Regions from separate parts of the Mesorhizobium sp. M7A.F.Ca.US.005.03.1.1 genome, predicted to be linked through region 3. Evidence: predicted binding sites of a transcription regulator. Region 3 holds the regulator's gene; each other region holds the start of a gene.
The links. Region 3 encodes LexA, which represses DNA repair genes until DNA is damaged. Its sites were predicted from a motif close to TGTTCNNNNTGTGTTCNG; they were not measured.

Region 1 (4,286 bases), on a different contig from region 3:
GCGCCCTATGACGACGTCAAGGTGCGCCGCGCCGCCCAGCTCGCCGTCGACAATGCCGCCGTGCTGGCGCTCGGCCTCGGCGGCCGCGGCAAGCCCGCCGACAACCACCATGTCGGCCCCATGCACCCCGAATATGCCGATATCGGCCCGGCGAAGCGTGACGTCGAGCAGTCGAAGAAGCTGTTGGCCGAGGCCGGCAAATCAGACCACGAGTTCGAGCTCATCTCCGTCGACGTCGAATGGCAAAAGAGCACCGGCGACGCCATCGGCGCGCAGATGCGCGAGGCCGGCCTGAAGATCAAGCGCACCGTGCTGCCGGCCGCCACCTTCTGGAACGACTGGAGCAAATACCCCTTCTCCTGCACCGAATGGCTCGGCCGCCCGCTCGGCGTCCAGGTGCTGGCGCTGGCGTATAAATCCGGCGCCGCCTGGAACGAGAGCGCCTACGCCAATCCCGAGTTCGACACGCTGCTCGACAAGGCACTGGCGACACCCGACGCCAAGGCGCGCAAGGAGATCATGGGCAAGATCGAGCAGAATTTGCGCGATTCAGGCATCATCATCCAACCCTACTGGCGCTCGGTCTACCGCACCTACCGCAAAGGCGTCGAAGGCTGCGAACAGCACCAGGCGCTGGAGCAGCACTTTGAGAAGGTGTGGATTGAGAGTTGAGAGGCGGTCCGCGCTAGCGGACGTAAAGCCAATTGCTTGGCTTTACGAGCCTCGAACGCTCTGAGCCTGCGAAGGGCCGGGCGACGGTGATGCGCCGGCATTTCTAACCTTCTCCCCTTGTGGGAGAAGGTGGATTGCCGCGCAGCGGCAAGACGGATGAGGGGTGTTCCAGCTTGGCGATACGCCAACAGTAAACGCCCTGAACCAGAGCAGAACCTTCACCGCCTCACTCCGTCACGCACCCCTCATCCGTCTCGGCGCTGCGCGCCGATCCACCTTCTCCCACAAGGGGAGAAGGTCAGAAGCGTCAGCGCCCCTTCAAGTGCAGGGCTAGCCGGTGGATCGCTGCGATCATCTGACGGGTTGAAAATGGCCGGCGCGAATGCCGGTGAGGCAGTTGCCTGAGCCCGCGCCGGCCACTGGCGAACCTGGGTCCGCCGCCCGGATTTTTTACCGCCCCGCCGATGCCCGATCAACCAGGCCGGACGTTTGGTACGCAAGCGGACAAAGCCTCACCGGGCCGGCTTCAGCAGCGTCCAGATCCAGCCGACAAAGGTCAGCACCAGGAACGGATAGCCCGCGGCGGGCAGCGGTGCCGAGGTCGGCAGCAAGGGCGCCCCCCAGAGGATCATGCAAGCCGAGACGACAAACAGCACGGCCGCCACCAGCGCGGTGAGCCGCATCCACAGGGCAAATGTCCTGGGCACGCTGACCATGACCAGTGCCGCCGCCCAAAGCGAGATGCCGCCGACATAGGAGGGCACGCTGGCCTCCAGCCCCGCCGCATTGCCCGCCATCAGCAGGGTCTCTCCGGCCAGGAAGGTCAGGAAGCCCGCGGCTATGCAGTCATTGCCAGCCGCTGGTATTTCATCGTCAACAGCGCGGTGGCGACCACCAGTGCGGCACCGTCGATCGTCCAGAGTGTTTCGCGAAGTGGGGCGCTGGCGACGAAGGTGCCGGCAAGGCCGAAGGCACCGCCGATGGCGAGGCCGATCGCGGCGACGGTGTCTAGAGTGGAACGCATGTGATGTCTCCCCAAGCCGGGAGAGAGGATACGACAGGGCGGGGCGTTTACAATAGGTGACGGGCGGACATCGGAGAAGGGGAATGGAGCGGACGGCCAAGTATTCTCGCCGCCTGTACGACAGGGCTTCCCTGCTACAAGGGGAGGCGTTTTCCCCGGCAATTCCCGATTAGGATACGACGTAACCGATTGCAAATGCTCGGCAATAAAGTCTCTTGTGTAAGTTCCTGTTTTGTTCCAAAATGCGCCTTGACGCAATTCCAGTCGAACATCTGCCGATGCAGCCCTAAATAGGCAACATGACCGCAGCTACGCAATTCGATCTTAAGTCTTCCGACCCCATTTCTCCTTGGTTGGAAATGGGTGCGTATGAGGCCCTTTGGCTGGACCATGGGGCATCATTTAAGTCGATTGCCGACAGGTTCGGCGGTGTCCCCTTTTCTGTTCCCTCTGATTTCGTCCCATATCCCACAGCAGTCAAATATGCCGAACTAGCAGATGAACAAATACGGAAATTTAGCTCTGCTCCGTATGGTGTCAGGATTCACGGCGCCGGCGAATATCCCAACAAAATTCGTGTAGCGAAACATCCTATCGAACTGCTTTATTATCAAGGCTATTGGGCGCTCTCAGAACAGCCTTCTATTGCAGTGGTGGGCACTCGTGAGCCAAGCGATGAAGGTATTTTGCAGACCCGCCGAATAGTCCAGGGGCTGATTTCTGACAAAATTATTCCGGTCTCCGGGCTGGCGAAAGGGATCGATGCAATTGTCCATGAAACAGCCATATCTCTGAAATTCCCCACAATTGCAGTAGTGGGAACTCCAATTTCTACGGCTTATCCGAGAGAAAATAGGGGTATTCATGAGAAGATAGCCCGAGAGAACCTTTTGATATCGCAGGTTCCGGTTGTGGCATACAAGGCTATGCCCTTGAATAAGACGCGAACCTTTTTCCCAGAGCGGAACATAACGATGAGTGCTTTGACGGATGCAACTGTTATTGTTGAAGCTGGGGAAACATCTGGAACACTCACGCAAGCGCGAGCGGCTTTAGCACAAGGTCGACCGCTATTAATTCTTGAAAGCTGTTTTCATAGATCCGATATAACGTGGCCCCACAGGTTCGAGGAACTAGGCGCGATCCGAGTTTCTGGTATTGAAGATATTTTGGCAAATGTCAGCGCGCTTTACAAAGATCGATGATCTGACACGCGGGGAGCATGGCTTCCTAGAGAAAGATGACTATATCCTTTATCTGGGGGAGTATACCGCGCACGGGGGTTATAAGTCCGAGACGAACAACCACATCTTAAACTTTAAAATGAGCCCTGCAATCCGCGATGAGAATGTCCATCGCTATAAACATAAGGCGCGGTCAACTGACTATTGGGCAGAAAAACTTCGTAGCGCAGTGCTAACGGATCGCTTGTCAAAGATTGCTTGGTGCCCTGTTCCGTGCAGTAAGCCCGTCAGCCACCCAGCTTATGACGATAGACTTTTGCGACTGATAACTCGAAGTTTTGGAGCTGGCGCGATAATTATTAATTGTATAAAACAAATTGAAGAACGCGTTGCGGCTCATGATACTAGTAATCGACCAGACCCGCAAGTTTGAAGGCGGGCTGGGCATTCCAAACTGTTAACCTGCCCCAGAGCGTCGATACGATTGCAATATTTGATGATGTGATCGCAAGGGGAGCTTCTTTTAAGGCGGCACAGGCACTTCTCCATGAGGCTTACCCGCACGTCCCGATAAAGGGAGTGTTCCTCGCCCGCGTTGTCCATGATGACGACCAGCCTTCGCTGTTTGACACCCTAGCCGAGTGATCGAAAGCCACGACTCTCCGATTCTAACTATGCCATATTCACCCTTTAGCGATTGGCATGTTAAATGAGAGAACAAAATAGGAATCTTCGTATATATTAGTGATTGCGAATCGAAATCCGCGAAGGTGTCTCAATGCCAGCGTTCGGAATTTCTGCTTTCTTAAGAATTTTACATATGACACGACCGACCGCAACGGACGGAGCTGCGTCGAAGATTTACGCCACGAGGGGGAGGCTATGATTTTCACAGTAGCCTCCGCCGACTCTGCCAACGTCTGATGGCTGGAGAGTCGTTAGAGAGTTTGTACAAGAGCCAGAGAGACGATCCGCTCAACTTGGCCTACAGCAGTTGGAGGCTTGGAGAGCTCTTAACCTGGGCGCGATTTTGGAGTTCCCGCCAACTACCGTGCGAAGCCCGAGCGAAATCTTTTCGGTTAAGTTCACACCGAATTTTGGCCTCCGAGTCGGAAGCCAGTCTGTCGCCCTACATGTTTGGAATACTGCTTCGCCGCGCCTAGAGCCAAGATTGGCCCGAGCCGTTCTATCCTCATTCCCGCCTGTTTATCAAACAGCGAACAATTCGCCCGATGACATTGCGGTGCTATGCCTGCGAACCATGCGTTTTATTCGTCTGGGCGACGCATCGGACGTTGTCGAATTAGGTCGGCTGATCTTCGCGAATATCGATGGCATTTTTCGAGAAATTACTGCGGATTTGGGAGAGCCTCCGCCTGCGCCCGGCGAACACCCCACCCCACCTC
Region 2 (4,286 bases), on a different contig from region 3:
TTCGACTGCTGCCTCTGCTGCGGCGTCCGCCGCCTTGGTCTGCTCGGCTCGTGCAGCCTCTTCCGCCGCAAGCTTCGCCATCGCTGCTTCGCGCGCGGCATTGTCCTGTGCTTCGAGCCGCGCCTTGACCTCGACGGCCGGCTTCGGCTCGGCACGGTAGCCGAGACCTTTGAGGATCTCTTCCATGTCGTCCGCGGTGGCGCCGAGGATCGACATCATCGGCGGCGTCACCATGAAGGACTGGCCGTCATAGGCGCCGTCCGGGCGCTGGCCGAGACCGGGCTTCCAGTTGGTCGCCGGGCGGATCAGATCCGCCAGCCGTTCCAGGATGTCGATGCGCACGGCGCGACGGCCGAGATTGCGGTAGCCGGCAAGCTTGTAGAAGGTCTTGTCGAAGGCCGGGTCGATGACCACCGAGGTGCGACCCGAGGCGAGCGCATGGACCACGTCGCCAAAACCTGGCTTGTCCTTGCCGTCGTTCTTCAGCGCCCACAGCAGCGTCACCAGCCCGGCAGGCGCCGGCTTGATCAGCGCCGGCACGAAGACATGGTAGGCGCCGAAGCGCACGCCAAGCCGGCGAAGGGCTGCGCGGCCTTCCTGGTCGAGCGACTTCATCTCCTCAGCGATGTCGCGGCGGTTGATGAGGCCGAAATTCTCGACCAGCTGGAAGGCGATGCCACGGCCGATGCCGGAAATCTGGTCGGCGTTTTTCAAGTCGACCAGCGGCTTCAGCAGCGACTCGATCTGGAAATTGACGAAACGCTCGGCACGCGCGGCGACCTTGTCGCGCGCCGGGCCGGTCAGCTGTTCGTCGGCCAGCAGCACCAGCCGCGGCTTCAGCGCGTCTTCGCCTGATACAAGCGTGCCGATCGGCGCACCGATCCAGCGCAGCGTGCCATCCGACCCGAGCGCGATATCGCCATTGGCCGAGGCGCCGAAGCGTTCGGCGCGCGCCTCGAACTCGGCGGCCAGCGCCTTCTGGGCAGCGGTGCGCACCGCCTTGGCGTCTTCGCCGCCGGCGGTCTGGTCGGCGGTGAAGCGGAACCCTTGCAGCTCGCCGACATGGTGGCCTTCGACAAGGACGGTTCCGGTAGAACTAATTTCGGCTTCAGGCATGGTATTTTCTCTAAGGCGCCGCATGAGGACGGAAGTCCTGCGGTCTACGAAGCGTTTCGTCAACCGCTCATGCAGCGCATCCGACAATCTGTCTTCGATTTCGCGCGTCTTTTCCTGCCAGTGTGCCTGATCGGCCAGCCAGCCGGGCCGGTTCGACACGAATGTCCAGGTGCGGATCTGGGCAATGCGATGCGAGAGCGTATCAATGTCGCCCTCTGTTGTGTCGGCGCGGCGCACCTGCTCGGCCATGTAATTCTCGTCGACATGGCCGTGGCGTGCGAGGTCCGTGTAGATCGAGGCAATGAGGTCGGCATGCTGGGCCGGCGCGATCCTGCGGTAGTCGGGCAGCGCGCAGGCTTCCCACAGCAGCGCCACGCGCTTGGCATTGGTGGTGAGTGCGCGGATGTCCTCGTCGCGCGACAGATGCTCGAGCGCCTGTGCATCGACGGCAGGCAATGCCCGTGTCAGTCCCTCGACCGGGGCGTTGGTTTCGATCGAGCGCTTCAGCGCGTCGAGGCTGGCAAAGTCGAAATGTGCGGTGCGCCATTGCAGCACCTTCACCGGGTCGAAGTCGTGGCCTTCGATCTTCTTGATCAGATCCTCGTCCAGCGGGTCGACCTGGCCGGTGACACCGAACGTGCCGTCGCGCAGATGCCGGCCGGCGCGGCCGGCGATCTGGCCAAGCTCGGCCGCCGTCAGATTGCGGTACTGGAAGCCGTCGAACTTGCGATTCTGGGCGAAGGCGACGTGGTCGAGATCGAGGTTGAGACCCATGCCGATGGCATCGGTGGCGATGAGGTAGTCGACATCGCCGGACTGGAACAGCGCCACCTGGGCGTTGCGGGTGCGCGGCGAGAGCGCGCCGAGCACGACGGCGGCACCGCCCTGCTGGCGGCGGATCAACTCGGCGATGGCGTAGACCTCGTCGGCGGAAAAGGCGACGATCGCCGTGCGCCGCGGCAGGCGGGTCAGCTTCTTGGAGCCGGCATAGGCAAGATGCGACAGCCTCGGCCGCGTCACCACCGAGACACCCCTCAGCAGGCGCTGCAGGATACTTTGCATGGTGGCGGCGCCCAGCAGCAGCGTTTCCTGGCGGCCGCGCAGGTGCAGGATGCGATCGGTGAAGATGTGGCCGCGCTCGAGGTCGCCGGCGAGCTGCACCTCGTCGATGGCGACGAAGGCGGCGTCGGTCTCGCGCGGCATGGCCTCGACGGTGCAGACCGAATATTTGGCGCCCGGTGGCTGGATCTTTTCCTCGCCGGTAATCAGCGCAACCTTGTGGGCGCCGACCTTTTCGCAGACGCGGGCGTAGACCTCGCGCGCCAGAAGCCTGAGCGGCAGGCCGATGATTCCACTCTCATGCGCCACCATGCGCTCGATGGCGAGATGGGTCTTGCCGGTGTTGGTCGGCCCGAGCACGGCGGTCACGTCGCGGCCCGACAGGATCAGCGGCTCAGTGTGTTTGGGCTGGATGTTCATCAACCTAGAATAAGGCTTCCGGGACCTGGAGATAAGGCTTCTGGCCTCTGGTTGTCGGGAGCGTGCCTCAAATGGGCGCGTATGACAGGCGACACATAGGGATTTCGGGCGCGAAGCGAAAGCGGAATGTTCCGTCGGCAGCCAGAAGGTGGTTCTGTCAAGCTCTCAATCAGATGCGGATTAACGGATAGAACGAGTCTGGAACGAATCGGCGACGAATCAGTGACTCCTGCAGATTCAGCTTTTGTTCACGGCTATATGTGGATTTCGCGGCCGCGACACGCACCACATGCTGAATCGCTGAACTGGCCCGTTTCGTGCTAAGAGGGCATTGCCATTAACCTTTGTCGATAAACGATCACAGTGGCTTGGCATGCCTCGACCAAGGTTATGAAATTGTTGATCTTTCTTAATCCGCGTTAAGCAATTGGCAGGCGATTCCGGCTGTCGTCGTTAACGTTCAGCTCAAAGCCGGAACGAATCGGCGACGAATCAGCGATAGCGGAATTTTCCCGTTTTGTTCACCCCAATATCTTGTGTTGTGAACAGCTTATCCACCGAGAATCCACAGGCTTGGAAGCAGGTTTCGCACAGGCCGGCCGGGCCGCTGTTAACCTCTGCGTGCCGGATTGGGTCAGCAGCCGTGCTGTCACTTCGAAGGACCATGGCGCCAACGAAAAACGGGCCGGCGCGCCGGCCCGCCGATCTCTGCGCCTACATCGCCGTCGTCAGGCGAAATACTGGCCGCCATTGGCCGTGATGGTCGAGCCGGTGATGAAGCCGGCATCTTCGGATGCGAGGAAGACGACGCAGCGCGCGATTTCCTCGGGCTCACCGAGGCGGCCGACAGGAATCTGGGGAATGATGCGCTCGTTGAGCACCTTCTCGTCGATCGCCTTGACCATCTCGGTGGCGATATAGCCGGGACAGATGACGTTGACCGTGATGCCGGCGCGCGCCCCCTCTTGGGCGAGAGCCTTGCTGAAACCGATATCGCCGGCCTTGGCGGCGGAATAGTTGACCTGGCCGGCCTGGCCCTTCTGGCCGTTGATCGAGGAGATGGTGATGATGCGGCCGAACTTGCGGTCGCGCATCCCGCTCCACAGCGGATGCGTCATGTTGAAGACGCCGGACAGGTTGGTGTCGATGACCTCTTTCCACTGCTCGCGCGTGATCTTGTGGAACATGGCGTCGCGGGTGATGCCGGCATTGTTGACCAGCACCGAGACCGGGCCGAGATCGGCCTCGACCTGCTTGATGCCGGCGGCGCAGGCATCATAGTCGGCGACCGACCATTTGTAGACCGGAATGCCGGTCTCAGCCTTGAATTTCGCCGCTGCGGCGTCATTGCCGGCATAGTTCGCCGCAACCGAATAGCCGACGGTCTTCAATGCGATCGAGATCGCCGCGCCGATGCCGCGCGATCCGCCTGTGACGATTGCTACCTTGGTCATGCATTTCCCCTTTTTTGATATCGCCCTGTTGTCGGGCTTGGCAGGCACTGGATACAGAACGGGCGGCTAAAGCGCGTCGCGCTGAGGTAGATTCAGGCGATGCGCTTCAGATGTTTGGTTTTATGCATGTCGGTGTTCCCAAAACCGCTGCGCGCTTTTGGGCGACATGCATGCACGCCGCCCTTTTAGTGACTTTCTTCAGAGTGCTTCGACACACATGGCGACGCCCATGCCGCC
Region 3 (4,286 bases):
TTGGTGGCAGCGGATTCTTTCTCGGCAATCCAAAGCTTGTCGTCAGCGATGATGGCGACATGCCGCTGTCGGCCCGAATTTCCTCCAGCGTGGAAAATGCCCGTGAAGGCATCGCCGACCATATCAGGGCGAGCGTCGGCGGCGCCGAAGGCGAGATCGCCGCGGCGCTGATCGTCGGCGTGCGCGCCGGCATTCCCGACGACATCAATGAGGCGATGCGACGTACCGGCATCTACCACATCATCTCCATTTCGGGGCTGCATATGGCTCTGGTCGCCGGCACCATCATGGGGTTGCTGCGCGGCGCCTTCGCCTTGTTTCCCGATCTTTCCGCGCGTCGCCCGGTCAAGAAGTATGCCGCTGCCGCCGCACTGTTCTCGATCGCAGCCTACCTCGTCATCTCAGGTATCGTCGTCGCCGCCGAGCGCAGCTTCATCATGCTGGCAGTGATGCTGATTGCAGTTCTGTTCGATCGAGCAGCACTCACCATGCGCAATCTGGCGATCTCGGCGATCGCCGTCATCGTGGTGTCGCCGCATGAGGTGGTCGGCCCGAGTTTTCAGATGTCGTTCGCCGCGACCGCGGCTCTGGTCGGCGCTTATGCCGGCTGGGCGGATCACCGCGCGGGAAAAGCAAGACCGCCGCCGCCGAAGCGATCCTTGCCCGGGTTCCTGACACGAAAATTCCTGCTGGCGGCAATTGGTCTGGCCATGACCTCGATCATCGCCGGCAGCGCCACGACGCTGTTTGCCATCTGGCATTTTCAGCGTGTGTCGCCGCTCAGCCTGTTCGCCAATCTCGCGGTTATGCCGATCGTCACCGTCGTCATGTTCCTGGCCGTCGCCAGCGCGCTGCTGATGCCTTTCGGATTGGATTGGCCAGCTCTCTACCTGATGGGCAAGGGCCGGACGATGATGATCGCCATATCGGGCTGGATCTCCGAGCGTTCGCCTGTCGATGGGGTCGGGCTGATTTCGCAACAGTCGGTCCTGCTGGTGGCCATTGCCCTGGTCATCGCGACGATGGCGACGACATGGCTGCGGCTCGCGGCTCTGCCATTCGCGTTGGCAGGCTTGCTGACCGTCTCGGATACGCGCACGCCCGATGTGCTGATCTCGGAAGACGCCCGGCTGGTGGCGTTGCCGATCGGTGGCGGTGAGCTTGCCGTTAGCCGGCAACGGCCGAATGGATTCACCGTCGACAACTGGAAACGCGCGCTGACATCGGAAACCATCGTCGTTCCGGAAGTGTTCGACAACAGCGATGGGCAATTCGACGTCGCGGATGCCGTTGAGCTACCGCCGGGATCGCCGTTCTATTGCTCCTCAGGCGTTTGCGTGGCCAGGCACATGTCCGGTGCGATCATTGCCTATGTCGAGGACCGCAAGGACACCTGGAAAGCCTGCGGCTTCGCCGAGCTGATCGTCGTCAACGACGCCACCGCCTATGACGCCTGTCACAACCCGCTGGTTCTGGTCATCACCAAGCGGCAACTGGCTCGCAAAGGCAGTGCCGCGGTCTTCTTCGATCGCCAATCGGCGACCACGCCGGCGACGATCAGCTTCGCGGTGGACAGCCCATATCGGCCCTGGCACACGCAACGCAAATACTCTCGCGAGGCGAGGGGGCTGGCACCCTTCAAGAAACCCGAGAAGCCAGTGGTCAACCCACAGCCGTCTCAGTAGCGACGGATCAGGCCGACGAGCTTGCCTTGCACCTTGACCCTGTCCGGCCCGAAAATCCGTGTCTCATAGGCTGGATTGGCGGCTTCGAGGGCAATCGAGGCGCCCTTGCGGCGGAACCGCTTCAGCGTCGCTTCCTCTTCATCGACCAGCGCCACGATGATCTCGCCGGGGCTGGCCGTGTCGGCGTTACGGATGATAACGGTGTCGCCGTCGAAGATGCCGGCCTCGATCATCGAATCGCCCTTGACCTCCAGTGCATAGTGCGCGCCGCCCATGATCATGTCCGGCGGCACCGAAATCGAATGCGTCTGATGTTGGATGGCATCGATCGGCACGCCGGCGGCGATGCGACCCATGACCGGGATCGAAACGGCAGAGACCGCATCGTCGTCATTGCCGGGCGAAGGCATCCGCGAAGGCGCCGGCTTGATCTGCCGGCCAAGAGCACCACCCTGACCAAGACTGCCCTGGATGACGCTTGGCGAAAACTTCTTTGCCGCATTGAGGCCTGGCGCGATGGAGTCCGGCAGCCGCAGCACTTCCAGCGCGCGGGCCCGATTGGGCAGCCGGCGGATAAAGCCGCGCTCCTCAAGGGCCGTGATCAGCCGATGAATCCCGGATTTGGAGGCAAGGTCGAGCGCCTCCTTCATCTCGTCGAAGGATGGCGGAATGCCGCTCTCCTTCAGGCGTTCATGGATGAACATCAGCAGTTCATGTTGCTTGCGTGTCAGCATGGCGGCCCCCAGGTTCCCTGAAACCAGAATCGAAAAACAAACCCAGAACAAACACTATCTGTTCCAGTTGTGTTCTGCAACCGTTTAAAGTTTAATGAATTTGTTAAGGCTGCTGAAATTATTTGGCGCTTGCCAGCGGGTTACGATCGACGGGCGCCACCTTCGGCAATGCGCCTGCTCACATTGAAATTGTTATGGTTAATGACCTGTGGCTTATCCCCTACCAAAGCTTGGCATTATCTGTCGATCGACCTCGACAAGGAGCGATTGCAACCTTCGGGACGTTGGTTGGCCGTGAACGAAACGGAGCCAAAACGCCAACGTCAGTTGGGCATTTTGGCTGGAAATTCAGCTCTCCGTCATTTGCCAGGCAGTGAGGGCAGCGACGGCGGATCGCCGGGATCGGTGCGTCAGGTAACGGCTTCCTTGACGGCGAAACGCTGGTCCTTCCATGCACCCGTGCGCAGAATGTCTTCCAGAACCTCAACCGCCAGCCACACATCCTTGTAGCTGACATAGAGCGGCGTGAAGCCGAAACGGATGGTCGACGGTGCGCGGAAGTCACCGATCACCCCGCGCTCGATCAGCGCCCGCATGATTTGATAGCCATGGTCGTGAAGGAACGACACCTGGCTGCCGCGCCTGGTCGCGTCGCGGGTAGTCTCCAGCGCGAGACCGTAGGCGCCGCACTTGGCTTCGACGAGCTGGATGAACAGTTCTGTCTGCGCGACGCTCTTCTTTCGCAATGCCGCCATGTCGACGTCGCTCCAGATGGCAAGCGCGCCTTTGAGCGCCCGCATCGACAGGACCGGTTGCGTACCGCACAGAAAACGGCGGATGCCGGCGCCGGCAACATAACCCCGTTCGAAGGCAAAGGGCCGCGCATGGCCCCACCAGCCGCTGAGCGGCTGGCTGATATCGCCGTGGTGGCGCTGTGCGGCATAGATGAAGGCCGGCGCGCCCGGACCGCCGTTGAGGTACTTGTACGTGCAGCCGACAGCGAAATCGGCATTTGCCTGATCGAGCTCGACGGGCAGGGCGCCGGCGGTGTGGCAGAGATCCCAGACGATCAGCGCTCCGGCCGCATGAGCCCTGCGCGTCAGCGCCGCCATGTCGCGCAGTTCACCCGATTTGTAATTGACGTGGTTGACCAGCACCACCGCGACGTTTTCGTCGATTAGCTCTTCGATGGTCGGCGCGTCGACGCCCGCGAGGCGCAGCAGGACGCCATCCCGGGTCGAGGCCACGCCTTCGGCGATGTACAGGTCGGTGGGAAAACTGTCACCTTCGGCGACGATGGCTGACCGGCCGGGCCGCATCTCCATCGCTGCGTGCAGCACCTTGTAGATGTTGGTCGATGTCGTGTCGCAGACGACGGTCTGGCCGGCCGCGGCTCCTATCAGGCGTCCGAGCTGGTCACCGAGTTCGATCGGCATCTCGAACCATCCGGCCGTGTTCCAGGCTCGGATAAGATCTCGGGCCCATTCCTGCGTCGCCGCCTGCTGCAGCTCGCCGAAAACGGCATGAGATGCTGCCCCCAGTGAATTGCCGTCGAGATAGATCACCCCCTCCGGCAGAATGAAACGGTCGCGCATGGCCCGCAGCGGATCCGTGGCATCCATCGCTTCGACTGCGGCGAGATCAGGAATTCCACTCATGGTCAGTCCCCGGTTGTTCGCGAAGGGTTCCCGCCACAGAGCGTCCCTTCAGTGAGCCTGTTCTCATTTCGATGATGTCAGAGCCGGGTGCGGATCGTCCACAGCTCCGGAAACAGCACGACCTCGAGCATTTTCTTCAGATACGAAGCACCCGACGTGCCGCCGGTGCCGCGCTTCAGACCGATGATGCGCTCCACCGTGGTGACGTG

Region 1: EN990_RS30760 (DNA-processing protein DprA) is a predicted target of LexA. The motif match lies at 1,919-1,936, and genes of this name have one in related genera.
Region 2: EN990_RS13410 (helicase-related protein) is a predicted target of LexA. The motif match lies at 2,784-2,801, and genes of this name have one in related genera.

The regions. Positions count from the first base shown of each region.
Region 1 covers NZ_RZRO01000116.1:10,375-14,660, reverse strand. The annotation lists gene EN990_RS30775 (ABC transporter substrate-binding protein) at 1-672, shown strand, start outside; gene EN990_RS36375 (hypothetical protein) at 1,185-1,469, opposite strand; gene EN990_RS36370 (hypothetical protein) at 1,511-1,696, opposite strand; gene EN990_RS30760 (DNA-processing protein DprA) at 1,996-2,901, shown strand.
Region 2 covers NZ_RZRO01000025.1:23,489-27,774, reverse strand. The annotation lists gene EN990_RS13410 (helicase-related protein) at 1-2,595, opposite strand, end outside; gene phbB (acetoacetyl-CoA reductase) at 3,324-4,049, opposite strand; gene EN990_RS13400 (acetyl-CoA C-acetyltransferase) at 4,248-4,286, opposite strand, start outside.
Region 3 covers NZ_RZRO01000068.1:30,959-35,244, reverse strand. The annotation lists gene EN990_RS24220 (ComEC/Rec2 family competence protein) at 1-1,685, shown strand, start outside; gene lexA (transcriptional repressor LexA) at 1,679-2,419, opposite strand; gene kynU (kynureninase) at 2,830-4,077, opposite strand; gene kynA (tryptophan 2,3-dioxygenase) at 4,155-4,286, opposite strand, start outside.